DNA from 3 places in the Rhizobium sp. ZK1 genome. Region 1 is predicted to be linked to each of the others. Evidence: predicted binding sites of a transcription regulator. Region 1 holds the regulator's gene; each other region holds the start of a gene.

Region 1 (10,602 bases):
TGTTCCTGAAGACGCCGACGGGTAGTCTCTTCAAGGCAGGGGCGACGAGCAGGGACTAAAGCAATTCCCGCAAACGTGCGCAGCGGTCTTGCGTCCGGAATTGCTTAAAGACAAAAGCAGAGCATTTCCGTGTTTCGAAGTAAACGGGACTGCTCTAAGCCGTCGCTTCCGAAAGTAGCCAGCGTCGAAACGCAGCGACCGCCGGGCGCTCCAGCGCTGTGCCCGGATAGACCAGATGGTAGGCGAGCTTGCTTGTGAGCCCTAACGGAAACGGCGCCACAAGCCGGCTTTCGGCAAGCTCCTTCTCGATGAAGGAGCGGCGCATCAGCGCCACGCCGAAGCCTGACTTCATCGCTTCGAAAGCGCCATTGCCGTCGCTGAAGATAGGACCGCGGGAGGCATCGACTTTCGTTGCGCCCGCGGCCGCCAGCCAGAGCTGCCAGTCGCGGCGGTAGACGTCGTGGATGAGCTGATATCCGGCGAGATCGTCGGGCGAAGGATCTGCGCCAAGCGCTACGGCAATCGTCGGTATACAGACCGGTACCAACTCGTCATCGACCAGCCGTTCGCTGATCAGCCCTTCGTAGCCGCCAAGTCCATGGCGGATGGCGAGATCGATCCCGTCGCGTTCGAAATCGAACATGCGATGGGAGGCGCTGATGCGCACATCGATATCAGGATGCATGTCCTCGAACCGCTGAAGCCGCGGCAGCAGCCAGTGCGTCGCAAAACCCGCCGTACAGGTGAGCGCCAGCGCATTGCCGCGCCGTCGTGCGGTCAGCGATGCCGTTGCCTCGCGCACGAGCTGGAAGGCGGTGCGCAGCGTCGCGAAATAGTCCCGGCCTTCCGCCGTCAGCAGAATTTGCCGGATCCGCCGCTCGAAAAGCGAGACGCCGAGCGAAGCCTCGAGATCACGGATCTGCAGGCTGACAGCGCCGGGCGTGACATGCAGCTCATGCGCCGCCTGTGTCATGCTCAGGTGACGCGCTGCCGCCTCAAATGCGCGTAGGGCCGATAGCGAGGGCAATGTATCATTCATGTTTTAGCTCAGCTCAATCATAAAGGAAGAAATGCTCGTTTGTCAGACGATAAGGAATACTAATAAAAATGGATATTTCTGGCAAATCTTCGTGGATGCGCCGCGAAGGACGATTTAGCAGAACTCGATACAGGAGATTGTCATGGCACTGCAGAAATCCATGGGCGCCGTAGAATGGGCTATGCTGATCGTCTTGTCGCTTCTCTGGGGCGGCTCCTTCTTCTTCAACGGCATTCTCGTGAAAACACTGCCGCCCTTCACCATCGTGACCGGACGCGTGCTGCTTGCCGCTATCGCGCTCAATCTGATCGTGCATGCCATGGGCCACGCCATGCCGCGCGACAGGCAGAGCTGGATCGCTTTCTTCGGCATGGGGCTCTTGAATAACATGATCCCTTTTTGCCTGATCGTCTGGGGCCAGACACATATTGCAAGCGGCCTTGCCTCGATCCTCAATGCCACGACGCCGCTCTTCGCCGTGATCGTTGCTCATGTGCTGACGGCAGACGAAAAGTTGACGATAAACCGTCTTTTCGGCGTGATCGTCGGATTTGCCGGCGTTGCCTACATGATCGGCTTCGACGCTTTGAAGGATCTCGGCTCGAACGTGCTTGCCCAACTTGCGGTCCTCGGTGCGGCCTTCTCCTATTCGCTGGCTGGCATATGGGGACGGCGATTCCGCCGGATGGGCCTTGCGCCGCTTATTCCAGCCGCCGGACAGGTGACGGCTTCGACGGTACTGATGCTGCCGATCGCCCTGGTCGTCGACCAGCCTTGGACGCTCGCCATGCCCTCCACCGAGACTTGGCTGGCGCTATTAGGCCTTGCGATCCTCTCGACTGCCGTAGCCTATGTGCTCTTCTTCCGAATCCTGGCCACGGCAGGTGCCACTAACCTGATGCTGGTGACCTTCTTGATCCCCGTGAGCGCGATTCTGCTCGGCGCGGCGGCTCTCGGCGAGCAGTTGCAGCTCAAGCATCTGCTCGGCATGGCCCTGATCGCGGTCGGCCTTGCGGCGATCGATGGAAGGCTCGTCAATCTGGGGAGGAGACGCGTCGCCTGACGCTTCAGCAGGCGAGGTCTGCGACGACGGAATCAAGGATGAGCATGCCTGCCGGCGTACAGCGCAGGCGGGAATTGCCGATCCGCTCGATGAAGCCGTGCTCCAGTAAAAACTCTTCGCGTTTCGGATCGGGATCGCGGCCAGAAAGCTGCTGCCAGCGGGCAAGGTCGACGCCTTCCTTCAGACGCAGCCCCATCAGCAGCAATTCATCGGCCTGCTCATCGAAACCGAGACGCTCTTGCTCGATGATACCGTGCCCGTCGCGTTCGACGAGCTCCAGCCAGGCTTCCGGCTTGCGTTCCGTAGCAGTCGCGATCTTTTCTGCGCCGCGCGTCAGGCGCCCATGCGCGCCGGGGCCGATGCCGGCATAGTCACCATAGCGCCAGTAGGTGAGGTTGTGGCGGCTCTCCGCGCCGGGCCGGGCGTGGTTGGATACTTCATAAGTCGGCATACCTTCGCGCTCGGTAATCTCTTGCGTGGCTTCGTAGAGCGCGGCCGACTGATCTCCGTCAGGTACGACCAGTTTTCCGGCCTTGTGCAGGCCATAGAACGGCGTGCCTTCCTCGATGGTCAGCTGATAGAGCGAGAGATGGTCGACAGCGTAGGAAATGGCTTCTTTGAGTTCCCGCTCCCATTCTTCCACCGTCTGGTTCGGGCGGGCATAGATCAGGTCGAAAGACATGCGCGGGAAGATGTCGCGCGCGAGCTTGATCGCCTTCAGCGCATCGGCGACATCATGCAGCCGACCGAGGAATTTAAGATCGCGATCGTTCAGCGCCTGCACGCCGAGCGAGACACGATTGACACCGGCGGCGCGATAGCCGCGGAAGCGTTCCGCTTCGACGCTGGAAGGATTGGCCTCCATCGTGATCTCGATACCGTCAGGAACGTGCCAGTGCCGCGAGATGCCATCAAGGATCGCGTCGACCGTTTCCGGCTTCATCAGCGACGGCGTGCCGCCGCCGAGAAAGATGCTGGTCACCGTCTTCGGCCCGCTCATCTGACGAGCCGTTGCGATCTCCTTCAGGAAGGCCGCGACGTAGCGTTCCTGATCGACCGGCTGATGCCGGACATGGCTGTTGAAATCGCAATAGGGACACTTCGCCGCGCAGAAAGGCCAATGCACATAGATCCCGAAACCGGGCTCACCGGTATCGGGCAGAAGTTTTGCATCGCGCATCAGTGCAGGCGACTCGATCATGTTCAAAGCTTGGCCTTATGCTTCCAGGCAGGTTTCGACAAAGAGCTTGAAGGCGCGAGCGCGGTGCGACAGGGCCTGCGGCTTGCCGATGCTCCATCCGTGCTTTTCTTCCGCGCTCATCTCGCCGAAGGTCACATCATAGCCTTCCGGCTGGAAAACCGGATCATAGCCGAAACCCTGTGTTCCGCGTGGCGGCCAGGCGACCGTGCCTTCCACTTCGCCGCGGAAAAGCTCGGTATGGCCATCCGGCCAGGCAAGGCAGAGCACGCTGACGAAACGGGCAGTGCGTTGCTCGGGCTTGGTGGCGCCGGCCTTTTCCAGTGCTCTCTCGACCTTCTCCATGGCCATGTTGAAATCGCGGCTGCCATTGCCGGTTTCCGCCCAATCGGCGGTATAGACGCCGGGATCACCGCCGAGCGCATCGACGACGAGGCCTGAATCATCAGACAGGGCCGGCATGCCGGAGGCTTGCGCCGAGGCGAGCGCCTTGATCGTCGCATTTTCCTCGAAGGTCGTCCCGGTTTCTTTGGGTTCGATGAAATTGAGCTCGGCAGCTGATTTGGCAGTAAAGCCCAGCGGCCCGATCAGATCCTGGATCTCACGGATCTTGCCCTGGTTATGGCTGGCAACGACAATGGTCTTGGTTTCGAGCTTGCGCATAAAATATCCTTATTCCATCCCCCAGATTTTCGCTTCCGCGCATTCCAGACTGTTGCCGCTGGGATCGCGGAAATAAATGGATCGGCCGCCCTGCGGCCAGTGAACCTCGGATTCGATAGCGGTGCCGGCAGCCTTCAGCTTCCTGGCCATCGCATCGAGATCATCTCCCGAAACCCTGAAGCAGGCATGGCCCTTTCCGGTCGTGCCATGCGGCGGAACCTGCAGGCTGTCAGGTGCCGGCGGCTTCACCGTTTCCTCCGGGTTGAAGATCAGGAGCACGCCCGGCCCGCAGCGGAAGAATACATGGCGGTTGCCCGAACGCGTAATCTTCTCAAGGCCCAGAATATTCCCGTAAAAAGCTTCGGCCGCATCGAGATCGGTTGCGTAAAGCGCTGTTTCGAGAATGCCTTTGATGGGTTGCGCCATTGCCCGCCCCTTGTCCGGCCTTGCCCCCGGAAGCAGGGACAAGGAAATTCACTGGCGAGGCTTGAATGGAAGCCTCAGGCGATCGCCTGCTTTTGCAGGTCGACCAGTTCGGCAATGCCTGCCTTGGCAAGGCCCATCAGCGAAGAGAATTCCTCCTCGGTGAAAGGCGTGCCTTCTGCCGTACCCTGGATCTCGACGATGCCGCCGGCGCCCGTCATGACGAAATTGGCATCGGTCTCGGCTGAGGAATCTTCGAGATAGTCGAGGTCGATGACCGACTGGTTGGCGAAGATGCCACAGGAAATCGCTGCGACATGATCCTTCAGCACGCGGTCGGCCTTGATCATGTTGCGGGTTTCCATCCAGCGCAGGCAGTCGTAAAGCGCAATCCAGCCACCGGTGATCGAGGCCGTGCGCGTGCCGCCATCTGCCTGGATGACATCGCAGTCGAGCGTGATCTGGCGTTCGCCGAGCGCAGTCAGATCGACCACGGCGCGCAGCGAGCGGCCGATGAGGCGCTGGATTTCCTGCGTGCGGCCGCCCTGCTTGCCGGCAGCGGCTTCGCGCTTCATGCGTTCGCCGGTTGCGCGCGGCAGCATGCCGTATTCGGCCGTGACCCAGCCCTTTCCGGTGTTGCGCAGCCACGGCGGCGTCTTGTCTTCCAGGCTTGCGGTGCAAAGCACATGCGTATCGCCGAACTTCACCAGGCAGGATCCCTCGGCATGCTTGGAAAAATTGCGCTCGAAGGAGACCTTGCGCATCTGGTCGGTTTTTCTGCCTGAAGGCCGCATTCTCTTCTCCTGAAACATGATGCCGAAAAGCGAAAGCGCTGCCCGGCAATTCCATGCATGCATTGTATCGTCGCCCGCTTCTACGATTGGCCGCGCGCATTTGCAAATTCCCTTTTGCCACGGGGGGCAGATTGGCTATATTTCCCTGATATCATTCAGTGCGGGTGCGAAAAGTTCATGAGCTACAGGTCGACATCAATTTCGGATGCCGTGGCCGCTCTGGATGAACGATCCAAGGAAATCTTCCGGCGCATCGTCGAAGGCTATCTGGAGCATGGCGAGCCCCTGGGCTCCCGCAATCTCTCGCGTCTTCTGCCTATGTCACTGTCGCCCGCCTCCGTGCGCAACGTCATGAGCGACCTGGAGGAATTGGGGCTCATCTATTCGCCGCATGTCAGCGCCGGGCGCCTGCCCACGCAGGTGGGCTTACGTTTCTTTGTCGATGCCTTCATGCAGGTTGGCGATCTCTCGGCGGAGGAGCGGGCCAGTATCGACCGCCAGGTGCGGGCTGGAAATCGCGACAATCCTGTGGAATCGATGATGAACGAGGCAAGCCGCATGCTCTCGGGCATTTCGCGCGGCGCTGGCCTCGTCATTACCTCCAAGAGCGATTCGGTGCTGAAACATGTCGAGTTCATCCGCCTGGAGCCCACCAAGGCACTGGCGGTGCTTGTCGGCGATCACGATCAGGTGGAAAACCGCATCATCGAGTTGCCCGCGGGCGTCACCTCTTCGCAGCTCACCGAAGCCGCCAATTTCCTCAATGCGCACATGACCGGCCAGACGCTGCCGGAACTGCGCCTGCAATTGAGCCGGCTGAAAGATGAAGTTCGCCATGAGCTCGATGCGCTATCGCAGGATCTCGTGGAGCGCGGTATCGCCGTCTGGGCCGGCAGTTCGGACGAGTCCAAGCCGGCACAGCTGATCATTCGCGGCCGCGCAAACCTGCTGGAAGGTGTAGGCGGCACGGAAGATCTCGACCGGCTGCGCCTACTCTTCGACGATCTCGAGAAGAAGGATAGCTTGATCGAGCTCCTGAATCTCGCCGAAAGCGGACCCGGTGTGCGTATCTTCATCGGTTCGGAAAACAAGCTCTTCTCGCTTTCCGGCTCTTCATTGATCGTGGCGCCCTATCGCGATGATGATGACCGCATTGTTGGTGCGGTTGGTGTCATAGGCCCGACCCGACTCAATTATTCGCGTATCGTCCCGATGGTCGATTATACCGCCCAGCTCGTTTCACGCCTTTCACGCGGCTCTCTTTGAGATATTTCGCAGAACCGTTCGAATTTTCGCTTCTTCGTCACGTAGACTTGATTTTTTCCGGCCAAACATCGATATCGGGCGCATCTGAGAATATATGAACCGGAGACCGTCATGACTGATGAAACGACGCAAAACGGACCTGACGCAGCGACGGCGGAAGCCGCAGCCGACGATGCCGCAAACGTCGAGAATGAAGCCGTGAAGGAAGCAGCTGCAGGCGAACCGGATGCGCTTGAGCTTCTGAAGGCCGAAAATACCGAACTGCGCGACCGCTATCTGCGGCTCGCTGCCGAAATGGACAATCTGCGCCGCCGCACCGAGCGCGAGGTCAAGGACGCCAAATCCTACTCCGTTGCAGGCTTCGCTCGCGATATGCTGGCCGTTTCGGACAATCTGCGCCGGGCGCTCGACGCCATTCCTGCCGAAGCAAAGGCCGCTGCCGATGCCGGCCTGACGACGCTGATTGAAGGTGTTGAGATGACCGAGCGTTCCATGCTCTCGGCACTCGAGCGCCACGGCGTTCGCAAACTGGAGCCGGTCGGCCAGAAGTTCGACCCGAACTTCCATCAGGCGATGTTCGAAGTGCCGAATACAGAAGTGCCGAACAATACGGTCGTGCAGGTGGTGCAGGCCGGTTTTTCCATCGGCGAGCGCGTGCTGCGCCCGGCCATGGTCGGCGTCGCCAAGGGCGGTCCGAAACTCGTGGAAGCTGAGGCCAACTCGGTGCTGGACGAGAAGGACGCCTAAGGCGACAGGAATACCTGACAATGAAGAAAGGCCGCGTTAGCGGCCTTTCTTGTTCCTGTCTAATCTTGGCGGATCATATCCGCGCAAAACGCTCGACCAGCAGATCGAAAAAGCCGTCGGCATCGACGTAGCGCATGACCTTCGCATTGTGCTTGCGCTCGGTCACATGCCACCAGTCGACGACGGTCATCCCGACGGTCAGTTCGGATTTGACCTCGATCTCGACATTGCAGTCCCGGCCCTTGAAGAGTTCGGGTTTCAGCAGATAGGCCACCGTCGTCGGGTCGTGCAGCGGGCCGCCATCCGAGCCGTATTTTTCTATGTCGAAGCGCTCGAAGAATTCCAGCATCTCCACCATCGCCTTGGCCGGCGCGGTGCCGATCGCGGCCATGCGCTTCACGCGATCCTTGCGGGTCAGAAGCTGGTGCGTCACGTCGAGCGGCATCATGACGATGGGCACGCCCGAGCGGAACACGATATCGGCGGCTTCCGGATCGACATAGATGTTGAATTCGGCGGCCGGCGTGATGTTTCCGCCTTCAAAGAAACCGCCGCCCATCATCACCAGTTCCCGGATACGCATGATGATATCGGGCGCCTTCTGGAAGGCCATGCCGATATTGGTCAGCGGTCCGAGCGTACAGAGCGTGACGGTGCCTTCCGGTTCGCGTCGCAGCGTTTCGATGATGAAGTCGACGGAAGGCTGCCCCTGCAGCGGCATCGTCGGTTCGGGAAGTGTCGGGCCATCGAGACCTGTCTTGCCATGCACGTGCTCGGCAGTGACCAGCTTGCGCGCGATCGGCCGGTCGGCGCCGGCGAAGACCTTGATGTCGGTCCGCTTGCAAAGCTCGCAGATGATGCGCGCGTTGCGGCTTGTCAGAGACAGTGGCACGTTGCCGGCGACGGTGGTGATGCCCAGCACATCGAGCTCTTCCGGGCTGCCGAAGGCCAGCATGATCGCGGCGGCATCATCCTGGCCGGGGTCGGTGTCGATAATGATCTTTCTCGGTTCTGCCATCCGAATCGTTCCATCCTGTGGTGCGCGTCGTTGTGGCATGCACCTTCTCATTGTCTTCACGCTCCCGTCGCAAATCAGCACATCGCGCCGGGGCATGTTTTGATGCGGGGCGCTGCGTCCTTTGTCAAGGAAACGGTCTTATGAGACTTTGCCTTAAATTGTGAGAGGCCTGACCGGCGGCTATCACGCCTTGCAGCGGGCAACCATCGTTCCCATATGAGCGGGTACCCGGATGCTGCATGTGAGGTCCGGAGAGGTCGCTTGCATCAAGGACTTTGGAAGATGAGCCGCATCACCCCTTTCGCCAGCCCGCTGCTTCTGGGCTTCGATGCCATGGAAAAGACGCTTGAGCGGATTTCCAAGGCGAGCGACGGATATCCACCCTATAATATAGAGCGCATCGCCGCAGGTGACGACGCGCCCGAACGCCTGCGAATTACGCTTGCCGTCGCCGGTTTCAGCGAAGAAGAGCTCGATGTGTCCACTGAGGAAAACCAGCTTCTGATCCGTGGCCGTCAGCTCGATCAGGGCGAGCGCGATTACCTCTACCGCGGTATTGCGGCGAGACAGTTCCAGCGCACCTTCGTTCTCGCCGATGGCATGCAGGTTTTAGGCGCATGCCTCAAGAACGGTCTGCTCTCTGTCGATCTAATTCGACCGGAACCGGCGCGCATGGTCAAGAAAATTAACATTTCGGTTTCACAGTAGCACAACGGTTTGTTGAACCGTTGGTCCCTTCTCCCGGAGGAACAGGAATGTTGATGAAAGAAGCCACGTCGCGTCTGACCAAGTCCGAACTTGCCGGCATCGGCAATGGCGAGGTCGCCTATATTCGCAAAATACGCAATGAAGAGGTCGCCAAGTGCTTCCCCGAGGCGCCGGATATCGATCCGAGCGTCGATCTTTGGGCATTGTTCGGCGCCGATGGTACCCCGATCCTGCTGACGGACAACCGCTCGAGCACCTTCTTCAAGGCTGCCGAAGACGAGCTGAAGACAGTCAGCCTGCATTGATCACGACCGGTCTGCCGCAGGGCTGGCCGTCAGAATGCATGTGTGAAGAATGATAATGGGCGATGCGAGGCGCCCGACGGCTCTGTGATAGACAAGGCCGTCGAGGATGTCGTGATGGCCGATTTGCCCTGAAAGCTCCCATTTAAGCAGGTCAGACACGCTTGAAGGCGAGATAGGCCGAGGAGCGGCCTTCACGGCGGGCCTTGGCTTCATAGCGGGTGCTCGGCCAGCCTTCATAGGGCGTCAGCCAGTCGGCGGCATTCTGGGCCATCCATTCGAAGCCGCCATGGTCGCGGCATTTCAAAAGAGTCCAGTTCACATAGGTGTCGATATCGGAGGCGAAGCAGAAGTGCCCGCCCGGCTTCAGCACGCGGTGAAAACGGTCGAGATTGGTCTTCGAGACGAAGCGCCGCTTCCAGTGCTTCCGCTTCGGCCAGGGATCTGGATAGAGCAGGTCGATCTGGTCGAGGCAGCTATCGGGAAGCCAGTCGAGAAGTTGCGTCGCATCGTCGTTGTAGACACGCACGTTGCGCACACCGGTTTCATCGACGCGCGCCAGCAGCTTCTGCATGGAGTTGATGAAGGGCTCGACGCCGATAAAGCCTGTCGAAGGCGTTTCCAGCGCGCGGTGGATGAGATGCTCCCCGCCGCCAAAGCCGATCTCCAGCCGCATCTTTTCGACCGCGACGGGAAATAGCTTCTTCAGCGGCTCCGGGGGAGCCGCTGAGAGATCGACAATGAATGCCGGGAGCAGGGTAGCGAGCCTTTCGGCCTGCTGTTCACGCAGAGCCTTGCCCTTGCGGCGACCGAAAAAGGCTTCGGTCGCCCGGCCCCGGCGCTCCATGTCCGTCATGCAGCGGCCTTGGTCCTGACGGCATCCTTGAGCGCCTTCACGAGGTCCGTGCGCTCCCAGGAGAACGAGCCGTCTCGGCCGGCCTTGCGGCCGAAATGGCCGTAAGCCGAGGTCTTGGCATAGATCGGCTTATTGAGGTCAAGGTGACGGCGGATGCCCGACGGCGACAGGTCCATGTTCTGACGGATGGCGGCTTCGACCTGATCCTCGGAAACACCCTTGCCGGTGCCGTGCAGGTCGACATAGATCGACAGCGGCTGCGCGACGCCGATGGCGTAGGAGAGCTGGATCGTGCAACGGTCGGAAAGGCCGGCAGCGACGACGTTCTTGGCGAGGTAACGGGCAGCATAGGCGGCAGAACGATCGACCTTCGTCGTGTCCTTGCCGGAGAATGCGCCGCCGCCATGCGGAGCAGCACCGCCGTAGGTGTCGACGATGATCTTGCGGCCAGTGAGGCCGGCATCACCATCCGGGCCGCCGATGACGAACTTGCCGGTGGGGTTGATGTACCACTTGCAATCGTCG
Region 2 (10,602 bases), 460 kb from region 1:
CTTCTGCTCCGGTGTACCGAGGTCGTCGAGCTTTGCCGGATCATCCACGGCGCGATATTCGGTCGGCGGATCGGAAATGTAGCGGCGCTGGTCGATATAGGCACCCTTCTGCAGGGCGCGGGCTTCGCGATAGGCCTTGGTCTGGGCTTCGGTCGTCTGGCGACCGCCTTCGATGGCGGAACTTGCGAGCGGCGAACGATAGCTCGGATTGTCCGAATTCTCGTCGGCTTCCTTGACGAGGCGCTTACGGGCTTCTTCCGGCGATTCAACCCACTGGGGATTGTCCTTGTTGGCCACCGTCTGCTGCGGCTGAACGAGGGTTTCCTTCTGGTCTTGCGCGGGCATGACCAGCGTCGGGCGCGGGGTGTATTTCACGCCGGTATTCTTGGGACCCGGACCGGTCAGCGAAACGGACTGGCCGAGATCGTCGGCAAGCTGTTCCATGGCGGTCTTGTCGGTGCCGTAGGTCGGGCTGCTGGCGCAGCCGGACATCGTGGAGCTTGCCGCCAGAACAAGAGACAGGCAGGCGCCCAAACGGAACCAATGCGTCGCTAACATGAAAACCCTTCCCGCATGCCGGAATCAGTACTGCCCACCGGACAATCGTCCCCCTGACGCAAAAATCCGGCCATTTTCAGGCAGCTTTTACCGGATGAACGCCATAAAGGCAATTCACCCGGCAAATATCTTCAGGCACGGATGCCGAGTTCGCGAAGTGCTGCAGCGTCACGCGCCGAAACGTCGGGATAATCAGGATCGGAACCGACATCGGTGGTGATGCGCCAGGAACGGGCACATTTTACGCCTTCGGCAAGCTTCGGAACGACAGCGACTTCAGGCACCTCCGGCAGACGGAACGCGTCAGCCGGGCCGGCGCTCGCCTCGACTGCGATACCCGAGGTGATGCAGACTTCGCTGAAATCCTGCCCATCGAGCGCCTTGAGAAGTTCCGCATCGGCAACGTAGACGACGGGAGCAGCTTCCAGCGACGAGCCGATGCGCTTGTCCTTGCGCTCGATTTCGAGCGCACCGGTCACGACACCGCGGATCGCGCGGATCTTCTTCCACTTTTCGGCCAGCGCATCGTTGCGCCATTCCCCGGCAACCGGGGCGAACTGCTCCAGGTGTACCGAGACGGCCGACGGGTTACGCGAGAGCCAAGCCTCTTCGGTCGTGAAGGGCAGCATCGGTGCAAGCCAGGTCACCATGCAATCGAAGATCATACGGATGACATAGAGCGCCGAGCGGCGGCGAAGGCTGGAGGGCGCATCGCAGTAGAGCGCATCCTTGCGGATGTCGAAGTAGAAGGCCGAGAGCTCGACATTGGCGAAGTCGATGAGCGCACGGGCGATCTTCTTGAAGTCGAAGGCGTCGTAGTTTTCGCGCACGAGCTGATCGAGTTCGGAGAGGCGGTGCAGCATCAGCTGCTCCAGCTCCGGCAAATCGGCGAGCGTGATGACCTCGCCCTTGTCGTGGGCAAGCGTTCCGAGCATCCAGCGGATCGTGTTGCGCAGCTTGCGATAGGCATCGACATTGGTCTGGATGATCGTCTTGCCGACGCGCAGATCGTCCGCGTAGTCCGAGGTCATAACCCAGAGGCGAAGAATATCGGCACCGGCATCCTTCATCACTTCCTGCGGCGAGGTGACGTTGCCCTTCGACTTCGACATCTTCTCGCCCTTCTCGTCCATGGTGAAACCATGGGTGAGGACGGCGTTATAAGGCGCACGGCCACGCGTCGCAGCCGATTCCAGCAGCGATGAATGGAACCAGCCGCGATGCTGGTCGGAACCCTCAAGATAAAGATCGGCCGGCCACTTCAGGTCGGGGCGGTCTTCCAGCGTGAAAGTGTGCGTGGAGCCCGAGTCGAACCAGACATCGAGGATGTCCATGACCTGCGACCACTTGGCCGGGTCATGCTCGTTGCCGAGGAAACGCTCCTTGGCGCCTTCGGCAAACCAGGCATCGGCACCTTCGGCATCGAAAGCATCAAGGATACGCTGGTTGACGGCATCGTCCTGCAGCACCTGGCCCTGCTCGTCGACGAAGACGCAGATCGGCACGCCCCAGGCGCGCTGACGGGACAGAACCCAGTCCGGGCGCTGTTCGATCATGGCGCGCAGGCGGTTCTGGCCGGCGGCGGGCACGAAGCGGGTGTCGTCGATCGCCTTCAGCGCCCGGGTGCGCAGCGTCGTGCCGTCCGCCAGCGTCTTGTCCATATAGACGAACCACTGTGGCGTGTTGCGGAAGATGACAGGCTTCTTGGAGCGCCAGGAATGCGGATACTGATGCTTCAGGCGGCCACGGGCAAAGAGCGCATTACGTTCGATCAGCGCCTTGATGACGCGGTCGTTGGCATCGCCCTTCTTGCCGTTGTCGTCGATCACGCGCGCGCCCTCGAAGCCGGGTGCGTCAGCCGTGTAGAAGCCGCCATCGTCAACCGGGAACGGGATCTTGGTGTCGATACCCCGCGCCTCAAGTGAGCGGGCAGCTGACATCCAGGCATCAAAGTCTTCGCGGCCATGGCTGGGTGCAGTGTGCACGAAGCCAGTACCGGCATCGTCGGTGACGTGGTCGCCATCGAGCAGCGGCACAGTGAATTCATAGCCACCGCCGACACCCTTGAGCGGATGGGCACAGGTGATGCTGGCGAGATCGGCAGCGCTGACGTCAGAGAGGCGCTTGTACTGCAGTTTTGCCTTGGCGAAGGATTCTTCGGCGAGCTTGTCGGCGAACACAAGCTTTTCGCCCGGGCGCGGGCCGAAATCGTTCTCGGCGGCTGTCACTTCGTAAAGGCCATATGCCACGCGCGACGAATAGGCGATCGCCCGGTTACCGGGGATCGTCCAGGGCGTGGTGGTCCAGATGACGACGAAGGCATCCTTGAGGCCACCAGAGCCCTTTGCGACCGGAAATTTCACCCAGATCGTGTCGCTCTCATAGTCGTGATATTCGACTTCGGCTTCCGCCAGCGCGGTGCGTTCGACGACCGACCACATGATCGGCTTGGAGCCGCGATAGAGCTGGCCGCTCCTGGCGATCTTCAGGAGTTCGCCGGCGATGCGGCTTTCGGCGTGGAAGTTCATCGTCAGATACGGGTTTTCGAAGTCGCCGACGATGCCGAGACGCTGGAATTCGCCGCCCTGGATGGCGATCCATTTTTCGGCATAGGCACGGCATTCGCGGCGGAATTCGATCATCGCCGACGGCTCGGTCAGGTCAGGCTTGGCCTTGCCCTTGGCGCGGTAGTTCTCTTCCTCGATCTTCCATTCGATCGGCAGGCCGTGGCAGTCCCAGCCGGGAACATAGTTGGAGTCATAGCCGCGCATCTGGAAGGAGCGGGTGATGACGTCCTTGAGGATCTTGTTCAGCGCGTGGCCGATATGGATATTGCCGTTGGCATAGGGAGGGCCATCGTGCAGGACGAATTTTTCGCGGCCGGCGGCGGAAGCACGCAGCTTCTTGTAGAGATCCATCTGCTGCCAGCGGGCAACGAGCTCCGGCTCCTTCTGCGGCAGTCCGGCGCGCATCGGGAAATCCGTCTCAGGCAGATAGAGGGTCTTCGAGTAATCGATCTTTTCGGCTGTGTCGGTCATGTGTGACAATCGTTTCTGGCGGCCCGGACAGGGCGCGCGGACGTGAAATCTGTGGTGACGGAGAGCGCTCGTTCAATCCAAGCGCCGAAAACCCGGACCTTCCGGCCGCTCAGCGCGCGCGGAAGACCGGGCCGATAATTCGTATCGAATGCGCCAGCCGGAATTTACTCATCGCGCCGGTTCATAGGCGCTTTTAAGCGGAAAAGGAAGAGGGATTTCAGTCCCTCGGCTTCACGAAGGGCGCCTGCCAGCGACAGGTCGGCAAACGCCCGCAACATGCCATGGCTGCGATTTTGTTGCTCCCAATACAAAAATCCAAAGCGCCTGTCGAATTCCCGATCGCCCGAACGTCTTTGACTCGCAGGCATGGGAAATTCATCATGCCGATCAAACCCGCCCGCAAGGAGTGATGTGGATATGAGCAGTTCCTATCGTTGGGTTATCGTCGCGGCCGGCGCACTGATGACGTGCGTTGCCCTCGGCGCCATGTTTTCTCTCGCCATTTTCCAGCAGCCGATCGCAACCGCGACCGGCTGGTCGCATGCCGGCATCGCCAGCGCCATGACGCTGAATTTCATCGTCATGGGCATAGGCGGCTTCTTCTGGGGCGCTGCCAGCGACCGATACGGACCGCGCCCGGTCGTGCTGATCGGCTCCGTCATCCTTGGGTTGGCGCTGATGCTTGCCAGCCGCGCGGAAACGCTTCTGCAGTTCCAGCTGACCTATGGCGTGCTCGTCGGTCTCTCGGCCAGCGCCTTTTTCGCACCGATGATCGCCGCGACGACGGAGTGGTTCGACGAGAACCGCGGCCTTGCCGTCTCCTTGGTTTCGGCCGGTATGGGCGTTGCGCCGATGACGATCTCGCCCTTCGCGCGCTGGCTCATCACATCATATGAATGGCGCCCGGCGATGATGATCATCGGCATCGGCGCTCTCATCCTGATGATCCCGGCCGCCCTTCTCGTGCGCCGCCGGCCGTCGCCGCCTGTCGATGCACATGACGTCACCCTTTCAGCCGAAGGCAGCGGCCCTGATCTCTGGAAGGTGTTCCGCTCGCCGCAGTTCATCGTGCTTGGGCTTACCTTCTTCGCCTGCTGTGCGGCTCATTCCGGGCCGATCTTCCATATGGTGAGCTACGCCACACTCTGCGGCGTTGCACCGATGGCTGCTGTCAGTATCTACAGTGTCGAGGGTCTCGCCGGCCTCGGCGGGCGCCTGCTTTACGGCACGCTGGCGGACCGGATCGGCGTCAAGCCAGTCATCATCGCAGGCCTGCTGGTGCAGGCGGCAGCCCTTGCCACCTACCTCGCCGTCAGCAAGCTTGGGGAATTCTACGCGCTCGCCGTCATCTTCGGCAGCGCCTATGGCGGGGTGATGCCGCTCTATGCCGTACTGGCGCGTGAATATTTCGGCCCGCGCATCATCGGCACGGTGTTCGGGGCCGCGACAATGCTCTCCAGCATCGGCATGGCCTTCGGCCCGCTGATCGGCGGCTGGATCTACGATACCTATGCCAACTACTCGTGGCTGTTCATCGGCTCCGCGCTTGTCGGACTCGGTGCGGCGGCAATCGCACTCGCCTTCCCGCCGTTGCCGCGGCAGAAGGCGCAGCCTGCGCTCAATCTGTCCTGAGCGTTTCTTTGTTTTTACGCAATTCCGGACGCAAAACGCTCAAGCGCTTTTGCTGGAATTGCTCAGTCGAAACAGAGCTTCCGGTCGAGCTCGCCGAGCGGTCTCACACCTTCGAGAAGCGCCCTCGCCTCCTCCTCGTCGCGCTTGATCTGCGCGACGAGCGGATCGAGCCCATCGAACTTCAGTTCAGGGCGCAGATAGCCGAAGAAGGAGACCGAACAAGTCTGGCCGTAGAGATCGCCGCTGAAATCGAAGAGATAGGTTTCGAGCAACGGCACGCCGTTTTCCGTCACCGTCGGGCGCCGGCCGTAGCTTGCCACCGCATCATACAGCCTGCCGTTTTCGAGGCGGAAACGAACGGCGTAAATGCCGGCTGCGAGTTCCGCCTCCGGCGGCAGCTGCATATTGGCGGTCGGGAAGCCGAGCTGGCGGCCGAGCTTCTCGCCATCGATCACCTTCGCCTGCACCGTATAGTGATAGCCGAGCATGGCGGCGACGGAGGAGACATCACCTTCCTTCAGCAGCGCACGGACATGGCTCGATGAGACGACATCCGTGTTCTCGTCGCGGAATGCGTCGATCAGAGTGACGCCGAAACCATATTTGTTGCCGGCATCCATCAGGAAGGCAGGTCCACCTTCCCGGCCGCGGCCGAAATGGAAGTCGAACCCGGTCACAACTTCGGAGGCGCCGAGCCAGTCCTTCAGGATGGAATGGATGAAATCATCCGCCGAGCGTTGCGAGAATTCGTAGTCGAAAGGATATTCGATGACCGCGTTGAAGCCCAGCTCCTCCAGGATGCGTGCCTTGAAGGGCGCCGGCGTCAGGCGGAAGACCGGCGCATCCGGCTTGAAAACGGTGCGCGGATGCGGCTCGAAGGTCAGCACCAGGGCGGGTATGCCGCGCTCCCGTGCGATATCGAGTGCCCGGTTCAGCACCGATTGATGGCCGCGATGAACGCCGTCGAAATTGCCGATGGCGATGACGCCGCCTTTCAGATGCTCGGGTAGCGGATCGCGGGTTTCATTGCGGTGGAACACGGTCATCGATTTGTTTTCTCTTATGCGAGGCGCGGCATCCACCACTTGGGTGCGGCTTTTTCCCGTTCGAGATAGGCGTTGAGGATCGCCTCGTCGGTCTCGCCGTTCAACGTATATTCCTTCGCGTGGATGCCGCCGCTGATGTAGAGAAGGTCGAGCCCATAATTCAAGGCGCCACGAACATCCGTCGGCATGCCGTCGCCGATCGCCAGCACACGGTCGATGGGGAAATCACCGCGGACCTCGCGGGCAGCGGCAAGGGTTGCCTCATAGATCGGCCGATGCGGCTTGCCGGCGATGCGGGTGGAGCCGCCGAGCTGCTCATAATAGGCGGCCATGGCGCCGGCGCAGGGAATGATGCGGTGGCCGCGCTCGACCACTAGATCGGGATTGGCGCAGATCATCGGCACGTTGCGGGATTTGAACTCCTGCAGCATGTCCGTGTAGTCCTCGGGCGTCTGCGTCTCGTCATCGAAGAAGCCAGTGCAGACGACCGAGGTGGCTTCGCCGGCGGCAGCGCGCTCGATATCGAGGCCTTCGAGGATCGGGCTGTCGCGCTCGGGACCAAGCAGGAAGATCTCGCGTGGACCTTCGGCGATCAATGTCCGCGTGACATCGCCCGAGGTGACGATGCGGTCATAAGCGCCGTCGGGCACGCCGATCTGGCGCAACTGCTCGACGACCTGCCAGGAAACGCGCGGCGAATTGGTGATGAGAACGACGGCCAGACCTGCGGCGCGGGCCGCCTGCAGCGCCTCACCAGCCTTCGGAAACGGATCGACGCCATTATGCACGACACCCCAGACATCGCAGAGCACTACGTCATATCGATCGGTGATCTCGGAGAAATTCGCAATCCGCTTTGCCATTCCGCTTTCCTGCTTCGCTTTCGGTCACCGGTGACATTGCAAAGGCGGGCTTCAATGGCAAGGCATTTTCTATATTAGGCCAAGAACGCCGGAGGCTCAAAAGCTGGACGTGAGCAAAGCTCGGTAACCACGCCGGACAAATCCCGCCTGTCTTCACAATTCCGGCACAAAAATCCGTGAAGGCTCTTCTTGACTCCTTCAGGAGCCATCCCTAAATGCACGGCGCTAGCACTCACAGGAGTTGAGTGCTAACATCCACCTTGTGGGCCACCCCGGTCCGCGAATGTCATTTGATCGAGGGATTAGACAATGGCAAGCACCAATTTCCGCCCGCTTCACGATCGCGTCGTCGTCCGTCGCGTTGAATCCGAAGAGAAGACCAAGGGCGGCATCATCATCCCGGACACCGCCAAGGAAAAGCCGCAGGAAGGCGAAATCGTCGCTGTCGGCTCCGGCGCCCGTGACGAATCCGGCAAGGTCGTAGCACTCGACGTCAAGGCTGGCGACCGCGTTCTGTTCGGCAAGTGGTCGGGCACCGAAGTCAAGATCAACGGCGAAGACCTTCTCATCATGAAGGAAGCCGACATCATGGGCATCATCGGCTGATCCAGCCGTTCGCCTTTTACCCGATATCGTTGACACCCCTTTTCAGGAGTTCTCAAAATGGCAGCTAAAGAAGTAAAATTCGGCCGCGGCGCGCGCGAAAAGATGCTGCGTGGCGTCGATATCCTCGCTGACGCAGTGAAGGTCACCCTCGGTCCCAAGGGCCGCAACGTCGTTATCGACAAGTCCTTCGGCGCTCCGCGCATCACCAAGGACGGTGTTTCGGTCGCCAAGGAAATCGAACTCGAAGACAAGTTCGAAAACATGGGCGCCCAGATGGTCCGCGAAGTTGCTTCGAAGACCAACGACGTCGCCGGCGACGGCACCACGACTGCAACGGTTCTCGCACAGGCCATCGTTCGCGAAGGCGCAAAGGCAGTTGCTGCCGGCATGAACCCGATGGACCTGAAGCGCGGTATCGACCTCGCTGTTGCTGAAGTCGTCAAGGATCTCCAGGCTAAGGCCAAGAAGATCAACACGTCGGAAGAAGTTGCCCAGGTCGGCACGATCTCCGCAAACGGCGAAAAGCAGATCGGTCTCGACATTGCTGAAGCGATGCAGAAGGTCGGCAACGAAGGCGTTATCACCGTCGAAGAAGCCAAGACCGCTGAAACCGAACTCGAAGTCGTCGAAGGCATGCAGTTCGACCGCGGCTACCTGAGCCCCTACTTCGTCACCAACCCGGAAAAGATGGTTGCTGATCTCGAAGACGCCTTCATCCTCCTGCACGAAAAGAAGCTCTCGAACCTGCAGTCCATGCTCCCGGTTCTCGAAGCTGTCGTTCAAACCGGCAAGCCGCTCCTCATCATCGCTGAAGACGTCGAAGGCGAAGCTCTTGCGACCCTCGTCGTCAACAAGCTGCGTGGCGGCCTGAAGATTGCTGCTGTCAAGGCTCCGGGCTTCGGCGACCGCCGCAAGGCCATGCTGGAAGACATCGCTATCCTCACGGGCGGCACTGTCATCTCCGAAGACCTCGGCATCAAGCTCGAGTCTGTTACCCTCGACATGCTCGGCCGCACCAAGAAGGTTTCGATCTCCAAGGAAAACACCACGATCGTCGACGGCGCTGGCGCCAAGTCCGACATCGAAGGCCGTGTTGCCCAGATCAAGGCCCAGATCGAAGAAACCACCTCCGACTACGACCGTGAAAAGCTGCAGGAACGTCTTGCCAAGCTCGCTGGCGGTGTTGCCGTCATCCGCGTCGGCGGTTCGACGGAAGTCGAAGTGAAGGAAAAGAAGGACCGCATCGACGACGCCCTTAACGCGACGCGCGCTGCTGTTCAGGAAGGTATCGTACCGGGCGGCGGCGTCGCTCTGCTGCGCTCTTCCACAAAGATCAAGGCCAAGGGCGAAAACGACGACCAGGAAGCTGGTATCAACATCGTTCGCCGCGCTCTCCAGGCTCTGGTTCGCCAGATCGCTGAAAACGCAGGCGACGAAGCTTCGATCGTTGTCGGCAAGATCCTCGACAAGAACGAAGACAACTACGGCTACAACGCCCAGACCGGCGAATATGGCGACCTGATCCAGCTCGGCATCGTCGACCCGGTCAAGGTTGTCCGTACGGCTCTGCAGAACGCGGCTTCGGTTGCTTCGCTGCTGATCACCACGGAAGCCATGATCGCCGAGCTGCCGAAGAAGGACGCTCCGGCAATGCCGGGCGGCATGGGCGGCATGGGCGGTATGGACATGATGTGATAGGCCGAAGGCCTTTCACAGCGTCGTCCGTAAAACCGCCCATCATCCAAGATGGTTCAGCGCGTCAAGCGCGCTGAACAGGCGGTATGGACATGATGTAAGGCTCTGGTCATCCATCTGGGCCATCCGGTTCAGTTCAGGAAAGGGCGGTCTTCGGGCCGCCCTTTCTTTTATTCAAGCGATTCGAAGAACACCTTGTTTAATAAGTCGCTTGAACGTTTAATCTGCGGCAGAAAGCGTGATTTTTTGATCGAGGCTTTCGCGAAGCTTGCGCCACGGTACATTTTTCAATTGCGAAGAATTCGGATGCAAAGCTCATAACCTACGAAGATTGCATGCTGTGCGGAGAGTGGAACCGTTTCCACAGCATGAAAAGCTGAGTTCCAGCCGCAAAATTAGTGTGAAACCCACAAATCTGCAGAAAACCCTTGTCATAACGCCAGCCTAACGCCCGGAAAAAGCCGTTGCCGTTTGCGCAAAAGCTCCTATAAATCCGCGCTGCAATTGACGTTCCAGCCCGGAAGAATACTCGCCGCAGACGAGACCGGAGCACGCCAAAGGCCAATGCGTGAACATTCGGGCTTCGAAGGTCTCCGCGAACATACGAGAGTAAATCTTGCGGAAGGCATTCGTGCGGCGACCATCTGAGGTGCCGCCGAGCAACTGTTGCCGCGAGATCAAGCACAGGCATGATGCCTGCCGCTACGTGATCCTGTTTCTTTGTGTTTGCCGAGTGTGCGGCGGGGCAGCCGCACCCGAATTGGGGAACGCCTTGTTTAAGATCGCCAAAGCCAATGCTGCCGCACCCTTGATGCCTGGCTCGCTGGACTACAACAATCATAATCACGAAATGTTGGCGCAGTTTTCCGTGTCCGAAAGCTGGATCGGAGATTTTTCGACAGGCGTGATCAGGCTCGGAGAATGGAGCGCGATGCTGCACGGTCTCTCGGCGCAGGAATGCGGCCTGTTGAGCCTGGTGCGCTGCTATAACACCAGGGATCGCAACCACGTCCTGCAGCTCTTCGAGCAGGCGGCGACGCTTTCCTCATCCTTCTGTTTCTCGACGACCATCATCATGCCGAACGGTTTCCGTCAGCCGCTCTTTTGCATGGGCGAATCCAATGGGCTGGAGGAAAAATACAGCGGCAGCATGGTCGGCGTTTT
Region 3 (10,602 bases), on a different replicon from region 1:
GCGGACACAAGGAAAGGAATGCCGATGCGCATATCACAAAAGCCCGTCATCGTCGAAATCAAAAGACGCCGACGACGCCGTCCGGCTCGTCTCGTCGACCTCCCCAAAAGCCGGGCGGACAAGGCGTCCGATACCGACAAGCCCGTCAATTTCGCCTCGCTCCGTTCAGATACCCCCGGTCTGGCATCGTGAACGGTGCACCACTTCAACTCAGAAAGGCGGCAATCCAGGCGATCGAGAAAGACGTAATTGGAACGGCCGTGATGAGGCGTTCAAGGAGTGATTGGAATGGGAAGTTTTAGCGCTTGGCATTGGCTGATCGTCCTTACCATCGTCCTCATCCTGTTTGGACGCGGCAAGGTTCCCGAGCTGTTGGGCGAGGTCGCGCAGGGCATCCGGGCCTTCAGGAAGGGTATCGATGGCGAGCGGGTCGGCAAGAGCGACAGGGACGGCGATGCAGATCGACATTGATCAGATCGATGCGCATTCAGCCACGGCTGAACGCCCGGAGGGGAACAAAATGGAGTACTCGATCATCTCGGCGCGGTTCGACGACGCGGAAAAATGCGGTCGCGTCGGTCTTCAGCTGGCTGGTCAAACGAGGACCGTGATCGTCACCAGGCGATCGCTATTGAGTGTGGCATCGCCCCCGCGTGCGAATGAGGCGCGGCTTTTCCAGTTTCTGCATGGTTTTTGCGAGATCGCGCTCGCCTATGGCAAACGAGATCCGAGACATGCGGAGACCTTGGTGGTCACTGCAACCGACGTAAGACGCTGGCGTCGCGGTCATACACAATCAGAACCGCTCTGGACGTGGCAGGGTATCGGCGGCACCATGACATCGGCTCCCCACCCGGCTGTTCTAAGCCAATTTAAGCCATTGATATAACTTAATTTTTTCTCGCTTAACGCGCAGAAAGCCGGCCCACGGGCCGTCAAAATCTTACGGCTTTGGTCTTAAAGGAAAAATTGCACAAAGAATATTTTGCGCGGTTTCGGTAGCTATCGAGGCCGATCGAATCTCAAAGCTGATTTTCGGCTGCTTGACGTCGCTCCAGCGCCCACTGAAAAGTACCGTCATTCTCTATAGTAGATTTCATACGCCCGATCGACAGTTCGTGCCTGCGGTTCTTGGTGGCTAGCGGAACCGGGAAGTTCCCACAGCCGGTAAACACCGGGATCGACTCCAGTCGGGCGCTAGAAAAATTGTAATCTTCGTGCTACATATTCAGCCAATCTGTAGTGCGGAGGTGGCAAATGCCTACACCACATACCCCTCCAGCGGCCGTGCGCCGCGCCCTGCGGAAGCTCGGCGCTGATATCCACGACGCCCGCCGCCGTCGCAAGCTGCCTATGGCGGTCGTGGCGGAGCGTGCCTTCACATCCCGGTCGACCCTACAAAGGGTCGAAGCCGGCGACACCAATGTCAGCATAGGCATCTATGCCGGCGTGCTGCAGGCCCTCGGCCTGCTCGACGGCCTGAGCCAGGTCGCCGACATCAGCAACGACAGGGTCGGACAGGCGTTGGCCAGCGCCGATCTGCCCAAGCACATCCATCTCAAGCGGTCATCCGGATCGTCCCGCGATGGCTGACTTCGAGGTCCATATCGATCTGGACGGCCGAACGGGCCAAAGTATTAAACCGCGCCTGGGCTCTGCATCATATGGCGGCGCTGCACGGCAACGCTTGAACTGATACTGATCAAAACCGTCCGTCCTGGTTCGTGAGAAGGGTGGCAGACAATCGCAAAGATCGGATCTGATGAACCTGCCGACCTTCCTTATCGCCGTCTTCTCGCTGCTGATCCTTCCAGGCCCGACCAATGCGGTTTTGGCATTGGCGTCAAGGGCGCTGACCGTCAGGCGGTCCCTGTCGCTCGTCGCCACCGTCGTACTCGGCTATCTCGCAATCATCATTCCGGTGTCGAGCATCGCCGCGCCGCCGCTTGAAGGCCAGCCGGTGATCGGCGCCGCCGTCAAGCTGATTTCGGCGATCTGGGTTCTTTATCTTGCGCTGAAACTATGGGGGCCGGTCCCGGTGGGCGGCCAGAGCACGCTCGGCGTCGGTCAGCTCTTCGTCACCACGCTGCTCAATCCCAAGGCCATTATCATCGGCCTTACCCTTGTACCCTCTGTCCAGACGGGTGTGCCGGTAGCGGTCGCAGCGTTCGTCTGCTGTGCGACGGTGACGTCGGCAATCTGGCTTGGCCTTGGCGGTCTGCTGGTCGGACGCCATGCGCAAATGCCACCTCTTGTGCGGCATTGCGGCTGCGCCGTGCTGGTCGCCTTTTCCCTGACCCTTGCCATCAGCGCCCTTTGGACCTGAGACTTGTGTCGATTTTCACGAGACTGGCTCGGCTGACTTCCTCGATGGCATGCATGGCTGCCCTCGCAAACCGCCTTATGCCATTGCGCTAAGTCCGAGCCGGCAAGATCGATGTCGGCCCTCGAAACGGTGACCGGAAGATTTGGTGCCGCCTGCCGCAGCCGCCTTGTCCTGCTTCGGCATCGTAACATTAATTGGCGGTCGACCTTGGTCTGCGATAATGGCGCATGACCCTCAATTTTCGTGACCCACTCTACCGCCGCCATCGTTTTCCGCTGAAGTGATCGCCCGTGCTGTGTGGCTTTACTTCCGCTTCCGGTGCGACGCAGGCCGAACTCGCCGAGGCATTAGCCTGGGCCAACAATGACGAAGCCCTGATCGGTGAGGGGCACCCTCTGCCGACGGACAAGACTGCGGCCCTGGTTGACCTGTTGGTTTTGGAGGAGGAGTTGGAATAAGGTGGGGTGGCACTGGGCGACGTTGATCGTAGCCGCGGCTTCATGCAAGGATTGGCCCGCGGCTCCCAGCTTCATTCTCGGCGCGGATCAGGACAAGCAGCGCTGTGGCTTGAGATGGTCTGCTGCGCCGCGGAACTGATCGCGTCAAAAGATTCAAGCGCTGCCGACAGCAACTACGCGTGATCCCGTATTCCCTTACTATACAGTTTTGCAACCGAGGTGGTCAGCTTCCCAATCGCGAACGCGTCGCGAGCAACGCCCCTGGATGCCGCAATTTCCTTGATGACGGCTGCGCAAAGGCGTGCGTCTTCTTTCGATGGCAAGCTCATAGATACCCCGTAAGTGGCTCGCCCCAGATGTTGGGGCGAGCCTGGCTTGATAGCTTAGAAGTCCATTCCGGCGCCAGCCGGCAGGGCCGGCGCGGCGTCTTTCTTGGGCTTTTCGGCAATCATGGCTTCCGTCGTTACCAGCAGGCCGGCAACCGAAGCAGCATCCTGGAGCGCCGTGCGCACGACCTTGGCCGGATCGATGACGCCTTGGGCATAGAGATCGCCATATTCATTGGTCTGCGCATTCCAGCCATAAGAGAAGTCAGTTTTCTCGCGCAGCTTGCCGACGATGATCGAACCTTCGGCGCCGGCGTTCTCGGCGATCTGACGGACCGGAGCCTCGATCGCCCGGCGAACGATCTCGATGCCGACCTTCTGGTCCTGGTTGGCGGCATCGAGATTGTCGAGGGCCTTGACGGCCCGCAACAGCGCAACGCCACCGCCCGGCAGGATGCCTTCCTCGACGGCCGCACGGGTTGCATGCAGTGCATCGTCGACGCGGTCCTTCTTCTCCTTCACTTCGACTTCGGTCGATCCGCCGACGCGGATAACGGCAACGCCGCCGGCGAGCTTTGCCAGGCGCTCCTGCAGCTTCTCGCGGTCGTAATCGGAGGTCGTCTCCTCGATCTGGGCCTTGATCTGGGCGACGCGGCCATCGATTTCCGCTTTGGAGCCGACGCCATCGATAATGGTGGTGTTCTCCTTCTCGATCGCCACCTTCTTGGCCCGGCCGAGCATGTTGAGGGTGACGTTCTCGAGCTTGATGCCGAGGTCTTCGGAGATCACGGTGCCGCCTGTCAGGATGGCGATGTCCTCCAGCATCGCCTTGCGGCGATCGCCGAAGCCCGGAGCCTTGACGGCCGCAATCTTCAGGCCGCCGCGCAGCTTGTTGACGACGAGGGTCGCAAGAGCTTCGCCTTCAACGTCTTCAGCGATGATGACCAACGGCTTGCCGGACTGGACGACGGCCTCGAGAACCGGAAGCATGGACTGCAGGTTCGAGAGCTTCTTCTCGTGAATGAGGATATAGGGATCCTCGAACTCCACGCGCATCTTGTCGGCATTGGTCACGAAGTAAGGCGACAGGTAGCCGCGATCGAACTGCATGCCTTCGACGACCTCGAGTTCGGTCTCGGCGGTCTTGGCTTCTTCAACCGTGATGACGCCTTCGTTGCCGACCTTCTCCATCGCTTCGGCGAGATAGCGGCCGATCTCGGCATCGCCATTGGCGGAGATGGTGCCGACCTGCGCGATTTCGGAATTGCTGGTGATCTTGCGGGCGTTGGTCTTCAGTTCCTTGACGACGGCGTCGACGGCGATGTCGATGCCGCGCTTCAGGTCCATTGGGTTCATGCCGGAGGCGACGGCCTTGGCACCCTCCTTGACGATCGCCTGAGCAAGCACCGTGGCAGTCGTGGTGCCGTCACCGGCAAGATCGTTGGTTTTGGAGGCGACTTCGCGCAGCATCTGGGCGCCCATGTTTTCGAACTTGTCTTCCAGTTCGATTTCCTTGGCGACCGAAACACCGTCCTTGGTAATACGCGGGGCGCCGAAGGACTTGTCGATGACGACATTGCGGCCCTTCGGGCCGAGCGTCACCTTCACCGCGTTGGCGAGCACGTCGACCCCACGCAGCATGCGTTCACGGGCATCGGTGTGAAACTTGACTTCTTTCGCAGCCATTTCCTTAACTCCTCAATAGGCAGCTATCTGACTGATGGGTTGGATTGACGGGGTTATCGCCTCAGGCGGCCTTTTTCTGCTCGGCCTGGGCTTCGATGATACCCATGACATCGCTTTCCTTCATGATCAGCAGGTCCTCGCCATTGATCTTGATCTCGGTGCCGGACCATTTGCCGAACAGGATGCGATCGCCCGCCTTGACGTCGAGCGCCTGGATCTGACCGGCCTCGTTGCGGGCGCCAGGACCGACGGCGATAACCTCGCCTTCCTGCGGCTTTTCCTTGGCGGTGTCGGGAATGATGATGCCCCCCTTGGTCTTTTCTTCGGATTCGACCCGGCGGACGAGAATGCGATCATGAAGCGGTCGGAACGACATGTTTTCCTCCGTTGAGCAAAAATGATGACGTTGATCCCCTGGCCGGACCGGATGACCAGTCCGGGCGGGTGCAAAATCTCGATCGAGCCTTTTGCGCGAAATGATCTGGTTTTGCGATTTTTCGATTTCAAGAGGGAGAAACAAAAAAATTAGCACTCATATTTCTGTGCTGCTAACGCACTGGAAAGGAACAACAAACTGGCGTGCGGCGTTAAAAATCCCGTTGATGGCCACAAAATTTTGCGCCACCTTCTCAGTGTCTTGAAACGGAGATGAAGCATGCTATTCTCATCGGATCTGGAACGTCAGCTCAACGGCTACGGGCTGACAACCGCGCACATCCTCTACCGCATTCCTGATTTTGAATCCGTGCTGCAAACCTATGTCTGGCAGGACTACGATCTGGCTCCCGATTTCCCTGAAATGCACAGGTTCCTCGATTTCTGGCAAACCACCCTCGAAGGGCCGCTCCATTCCGTCAGGTATACCCATCAGCGTCTGATCGGACCCAATGAATGGCGTCGTGTCGAAGGTGAATTCAAGCTTCACTGAGGTCTTGAAACAGAAATTTTCTGTTCCTAGGTGTTTCGCGGCCGAGGCTTGATGAGCTCGGTCAGCAGCGCACGTCTGTTCAGAGTGAGACCGAAATGGAAGAGAAGATCAAAATCATTAAAGACCTCAGCATCGAGGAGCGGGAAGAAGTCTTTGTCGATGTCGCGCGCGTTCTGGAGGGGACCGCACACGAGGCCTATGTCGAAGGCAACCGGCACTTTGCCGCACTCTCGGCGAACATGGCTCAGGCAATCCGCGTCAATGCCGATGAACTGGCCCGCGACGATGTCCAAAACGCCGAGCGCGTATTGCTGCAGGCCGCGGCCATGATCTCGCAGTTCAATGCCGTTCATCCCTATCGGATGGTGAGCAAGGCAGTGCACTGACGATCACGGCGCCCTCCTTTCCTCGCATAATCGTCGCACTATGGCGATTGCGCTTTGGAAAACCCGACCAGCGTGGCATTCAGGCGTTGCCTCACCCCTGTATCCTGCCTGCCGACAGCGAGGACCAGATCCAGGTGACCCGCGGATGATCAAGCGATTGAGGGCGTGAGCGATAATCTCCAAGAAATGACTGCACATGACTGTCGAAGTTTTTTCTGCTGGGCGCTCTTGAATCCGAAAACCCCGAAAACCAAATCGATTGCCGCCAGCCGCTTAAGACAGGGCTGGCCGTGCTGGGAGCGCCGCTTTCGGCGCTCTCATACCCATGTTGCTTCAAGGAGGATATGGCTATGGCAACATCTTACGATTATGCACCCCTCTACCGTTCGAGCGTCGGCTTCGACCGAGTTTTCAATCTTCTCGAAAACGCCCAGCGCGCCCGTTCGATCAGCGACTGGCCACCCTACGACATCGTCAAGACCGGTGACGACAGCTACCGGATCTCGATTGCGGTGGCGGGCTTCGAACAGGCCGATCTCGACATCATCTTCCAGTCCAACCTTCTGACCGTCACCGGCAAGAAGCAGGAGACGGCGTCGGAAGGCTACCTGCATCGCGGCATCGCCGGCCGGCCGTTCGAACACCGGTTCGAGCTCGCTGATCATGTCCGGGTGAACGGAGCTGACCTAAGGAATGGTCTCCTCTCCATCGATCTGGTTCAAGAGGTCCCTGAAGCGCTGAAGCCGCGAAAGATCGACATCCAGGCCAACCCGGCCCAACGGGCTTCGGCGGTGCAGATCGAAGCGCAGAAGGCGGCTTGATCAGAACTGAGGAGAAAAAGGGCGCCGTCGTGACGGCGCCCGTCGACATTCCGGGTTGGGAAGGAGAGAGACATGAAACCCGACATGTTCAAACAACCTGTGTGCATCCTTGTCGGCCTCGGCTTTCCGGCTAAGGTCCGCAGCGTTATGGATGCCTACACATACCTTTGCGAATGGCCTGCATCGCTCAGGGATACCGCCCACTCGGTGGCACTGAAGGCTTGTGGCGCGGCACTGCGCGGCGAGATCGAAGCGGAGACCGCGCGTGGCTTGTTTGCCGCCTTCGCCGAGAAACACGATCTGCTGGCGCCGGAGATCGATGCTATCGCCGCGTCTCACCTTCGGCGCGACAGAGATCCGCACGTGCGCTAAGGAGGCCCGATATGCACGATATGCTGCAGCAGGTCGCAAGCAATGCCATGACGATGGGTCCGGCGATCTTGTTCCAGGGCATGCAGCTTCAGCGTCCAATAGACGTGGTGAAAGCGGCAGCCCTGCCTGCCGATGACAAAAGGACGATCCTCGCGGCATGGGCTTCGGACTTCTACGCGGTCGATTCGAAGCCGGCGTTCCGTCATATTCCCGGAACGCCGGAGCCGGTTTCGATCGATGAGATCCGGTTCGCACTCAGAGAACTTGACCGGCGTTACGGCCCCTGAACTTCAGGCCTGTTTCACCGACTTGGTAAGCCGCTTTATGGCCTGATCCAGCGAACGTTGCCCGTCGCAATAATTTCGAGGAGCGCCGGCACGGTGCGAATGGTGAAGCGCTTCGGATCGAGATCGGTCTTCACCTGTGTCCAGGTCAGCGACCGTGGCGACAAACACTGGCTCTGGCGCGCTGTCGATCAAGATGGTTTCGTGCTCGACGTTCTCGTGCAGAATCGGCGCAACACGAAAGCTGCCCGGCGGCTGATGCGCAAACTGCTGAAGGCTCAGCGCCATGCGCCTCGGGTCATAATCACTGATAAGCTGCGGTCCTACGATGCCGCAAAGACATAGACCATGCCTCGCGTCGAGCATCGTTCGCACAAGGCGCTCAACCACCGAACCGAAAACTCCCACCAACCAACGCGAAGGCGTGAGCGGACTGTGAAGCGCGTCAAGTCACGCAGGCAGCTCCAGCGCTTCGTCTCGATCCACGACCCGATCGCCAATCTCTTTCACATTCCTCCGCATGACATTGCCTCAAACGATCATCGCGACCTGCGGACCGCGGCAATGCAGATGTGGAACGAGATCGCTCATTGCGCTCGCTTGACAGTGGGGGCGTCCATACCGAGCTCACCCAGTCGCCGTTAACTTTACAATGCCCCTGCGTCAAATGTGATGCAGGCCGTTTCTTGATGTCGGTCAATGTCTGGTCCACGCGGGAGGCTAGAATCGCATAACGATCTAGCGGGCAAGGGTAGTGATCCGATATGTACCGAACGATAGTCTGCGCTATAGGCAACGGCCCTCGCGAAACGGCCGAGCGCATCCTGAACAAAGCAGCCGGCCTCCTCGACAAGGATGGTTCGATCTTCGTCATCCACGCCGTCGAAACCATGCCACACTACATGACCACGAGCCTACCGGAGGACTTCGAGACCGCCGCCATAAAGGATGCCGAGGAGAAGCTCACCTTGCTCTGCCGGCAGATGAAGATACCCGCTGTAGTCGAGGTCCATACCGGTAGCGCAGCCAGGGTGCTTTTGGCCGTCGCGCGGGAGAAGCAGGCGGACCTCATCATCCTGTCGACCCATGTCGCAGATATTACCGACTATATTTTCGGGGCCGTGGTCGACCGCGTGGTGCGTCACGCCAAATGCTCGGTCCTCGTCGATCGCAAGCAAAGTCCGGCGCATAAGCCGAGCCGCGCGGTGGAGACGGCGGCGCGCTGATCACCGTGCGCCCTTGGCAATGGCGCGGCGTGTTTTTTGCGTTCGTTCAGACCTTCTCCCCGTACATGACGCAAAGGGATTGCCAGGTATGGGCAGCCTGCGCACGACGTCGCGGCATCGCCATCATCCCTACCGCGCATTCGCCAGCGCCCGGCGGAACCGCATGAGCGCGCCGCAAAAGAAAAGCACGCCGATCACCGTGAGCGCCGCCATCTCCTGCCAGACCGCATCGAAGCCGGCGCCGCGGTAGAGGATCGCCTGCGACAGCGACACGAAATGTGGCGCGGGGGAAACCACCATCGCATATTGCAGCCAGAGCGGCATGCTGTCCATCGGCGTCGTGCTGCCGGAAAGCAGGTTCATCGCAATCAGGATAGGCATCGAAATCAGCCCGAATTGCGCCATCGAACTTGAGGCAGTCGCGATCAGGATGCCGAGCGACGTGACGGAGAACTGGTAGAGTACCGCGCAGAAGACGAAAAGCCAGATCGAACCGGCGATCGGCACCGAAAGCAGCCCTTCGACCACCACAACGAGCGACAGCACCGCCGCCACGATGATGACCAGCCCGTTCGCCCAGACCTTCGACATCATGATCTCCGCCGGCGTGACCGGCATGACGAGAAGATGCTCGATCGTGCCATGCTCCCGCTCTCGGACCAGCGCTGCGCCGGTCAGGATGACCGAAAGCATCGTCACATTGTTGATGACCTGCATGACCGCGGTGAACCAGGTCGATTGCAGATTGGAATTGAATCGTGCGCTGACGACGAGATTGACCGGTGACGCGGCGGCGCTGTTCGGCAAGGCTGCCGCCATCTCCTGCAGAATAATGCTCTGGATATAGGTGGCTCCGTTGCCGGCCTGCGCCATGGCCGTCGCGTCGATATCGAGCTGCAGCGAAGGCTTGCGACCGGCAATCGCATCCTCCTCGAATTTGGGCGGGATCTCCAGCACGAAGACGAATCGACCGGCATCCATTGCCGCATCGACCTCATCGGCGCCGATCAACACCGGCGCCTTGAAGAAGGGCTGCAGCATCGCATCCCGTAGCCGTGTCGAGAGCATCGAACGGTCCTCGTCGACGACGGCGACCGAGGCGTTCTCGACCTCGAGCTTGGCACCGGTCGAAACCGTATAGACGGCGATGGTGAAAGTGTAGACGATGAGGACCATCATCACAGGATCGGCCTTCAAGCTGTAGAGTTCCTTGACGCCGAGGCGGAAAATACGGTTGAGCTTGCCCCACATGTCAGGCACTCCGCTTTCTGAGTGCCACGAGGGCGGCGCCAACGAAAACGACACCGAAACCGGCAAGAACGATGAGGTTGGGCCAGAGTTCGGCAAGGCCGAGACCCTTTGTGATGACGCCGACGCTCAGGGGCTGGTACCAGGCCGAGGGAAAGAGCAGCCCCATGAACCGCCCGCCCCCGGAGAGCGACGAGACCGGCACCAGCAGGCCGGAAAAATTCACGGCCGGGACGATCGCAACGATCGCGGTCGCGAAGATCGCCGCCACCTGGCTGCGCACGAAGCTCGAGACGAAGAGACCGAAGGCCGTCGTTGCGAGGATATAGAGGATCGAGCCCGCCGCAAGCAGGCCGATTGAGCCCTTGATCGGTACGTCGAACACGAGGCGCATCATCAGCACCAGCATCAGGAAACTGACGAAGGCGATCGCCACATAGGGAAGCTGCTTGCCGAGCAGGAATTCGATACGGGTGACCGGCGTCGCCTGGAAATTGGCGATCGAGCCGGTTTCCTTCTCCTTGACGATGCCGAGCGCGGT

Evidence for each region. The regulator HrcA, encoded in region 1, represses chaperone genes, less so after heat shock. The targets are predictions, from matches to a motif close to GTTAGCACTCNCNNNNNGNGAGTGCTAAC.
Region 2: the regulator HrcA is predicted to act here: its motif matches at 7,362-7,390, upstream of groES (co-chaperone GroES).
Region 3: the regulator HrcA is predicted to act here: its motif matches at 5,321-5,349, upstream of groES (co-chaperone GroES).

Annotation. Positions count from the first base shown of each region.
Region 1 is NZ_CP180586.1:2,610-13,211, forward strand. It holds gene ACK9YZ_RS00010 (saccharopine dehydrogenase family protein) at 1-59, shown strand, start outside; gene gcvA (transcriptional regulator GcvA) at 155-1,039, opposite strand; gene ACK9YZ_RS00020 (DMT family transporter) at 1,182-2,102, shown strand; gene hemW (radical SAM family heme chaperone HemW) at 2,107-3,303, opposite strand; gene rdgB (RdgB/HAM1 family non-canonical purine NTP pyrophosphatase) at 3,319-3,963, opposite strand; gene ACK9YZ_RS00035 (VOC family protein) at 3,973-4,389, opposite strand; gene rph (ribonuclease PH) at 4,464-5,180, opposite strand; gene hrcA (heat-inducible transcriptional repressor HrcA) at 5,358-6,446, shown strand; gene grpE (nucleotide exchange factor GrpE) at 6,558-7,193, shown strand; gene ACK9YZ_RS00055 (nucleoside hydrolase) at 7,267-8,211, opposite strand; gene ACK9YZ_RS00060 (Hsp20 family protein) at 8,494-8,919, shown strand; gene ACK9YZ_RS00065 (DUF1150 family protein) at 8,967-9,224, shown strand; gene trmB (tRNA (guanine(46)-N(7))-methyltransferase TrmB) at 9,376-10,077, opposite strand; gene metK (methionine adenosyltransferase) at 10,074-10,602, opposite strand, start outside.
Region 2 is NZ_CP180586.1:458,305-468,906, reverse strand. It holds gene ACK9YZ_RS02405 (hypothetical protein) at 1-558, opposite strand, end outside; gene ileS (isoleucine--tRNA ligase) at 690-3,596, opposite strand; gene ACK9YZ_RS02395 (hypothetical protein) at 3,761-3,964, opposite strand; gene ACK9YZ_RS02390 (MFS transporter) at 4,014-5,228, shown strand; gene ACK9YZ_RS02385 (bifunctional riboflavin kinase/FAD synthetase) at 5,291-6,274, opposite strand; gene ACK9YZ_RS02380 (TIGR01459 family HAD-type hydrolase) at 6,289-7,137, opposite strand; gene groES (co-chaperone GroES) at 7,447-7,743, shown strand; gene groL (chaperonin GroEL) at 7,801-9,438, shown strand; gene ACK9YZ_RS02365 (hypothetical protein) at 10,211-10,602, shown strand, end outside.
Region 3 is NZ_CP180587.1:188,052-198,653, reverse strand. It holds gene ACK9YZ_RS23545 (hypothetical protein) at 25-192, shown strand; gene ACK9YZ_RS23540 (twin-arginine translocase TatA/TatE family subunit) at 289-471, shown strand; gene ACK9YZ_RS23535 (hypothetical protein) at 455-889, shown strand; gene ACK9YZ_RS23530 (helix-turn-helix domain-containing protein) at 1,258-1,593, shown strand; gene ACK9YZ_RS23525 (threonine transporter RhtB) at 1,763-2,326, shown strand; gene groL (chaperonin GroEL) at 3,168-4,796, opposite strand; gene groES (co-chaperone GroES) at 4,858-5,172, opposite strand; gene ACK9YZ_RS23510 (usg protein) at 5,452-5,724, shown strand; gene ACK9YZ_RS23505 (hypothetical protein) at 5,820-6,110, shown strand; gene ACK9YZ_RS23500 (Hsp20 family protein) at 6,461-6,931, shown strand; gene ACK9YZ_RS23495 (DUF982 domain-containing protein) at 7,004-7,303, shown strand; gene ACK9YZ_RS23490 (hypothetical protein) at 7,315-7,590, shown strand; partial or broken gene ACK9YZ_RS23485 (IS6 family transposase) at 7,729-8,232, shown strand; gene ACK9YZ_RS23480 (universal stress protein) at 8,352-8,813, shown strand; gene ACK9YZ_RS23475 (ABC transporter permease) at 8,943-10,064, opposite strand; gene rbbA (ribosome-associated ATPase/putative transporter RbbA) at 10,066-10,602, opposite strand, start outside.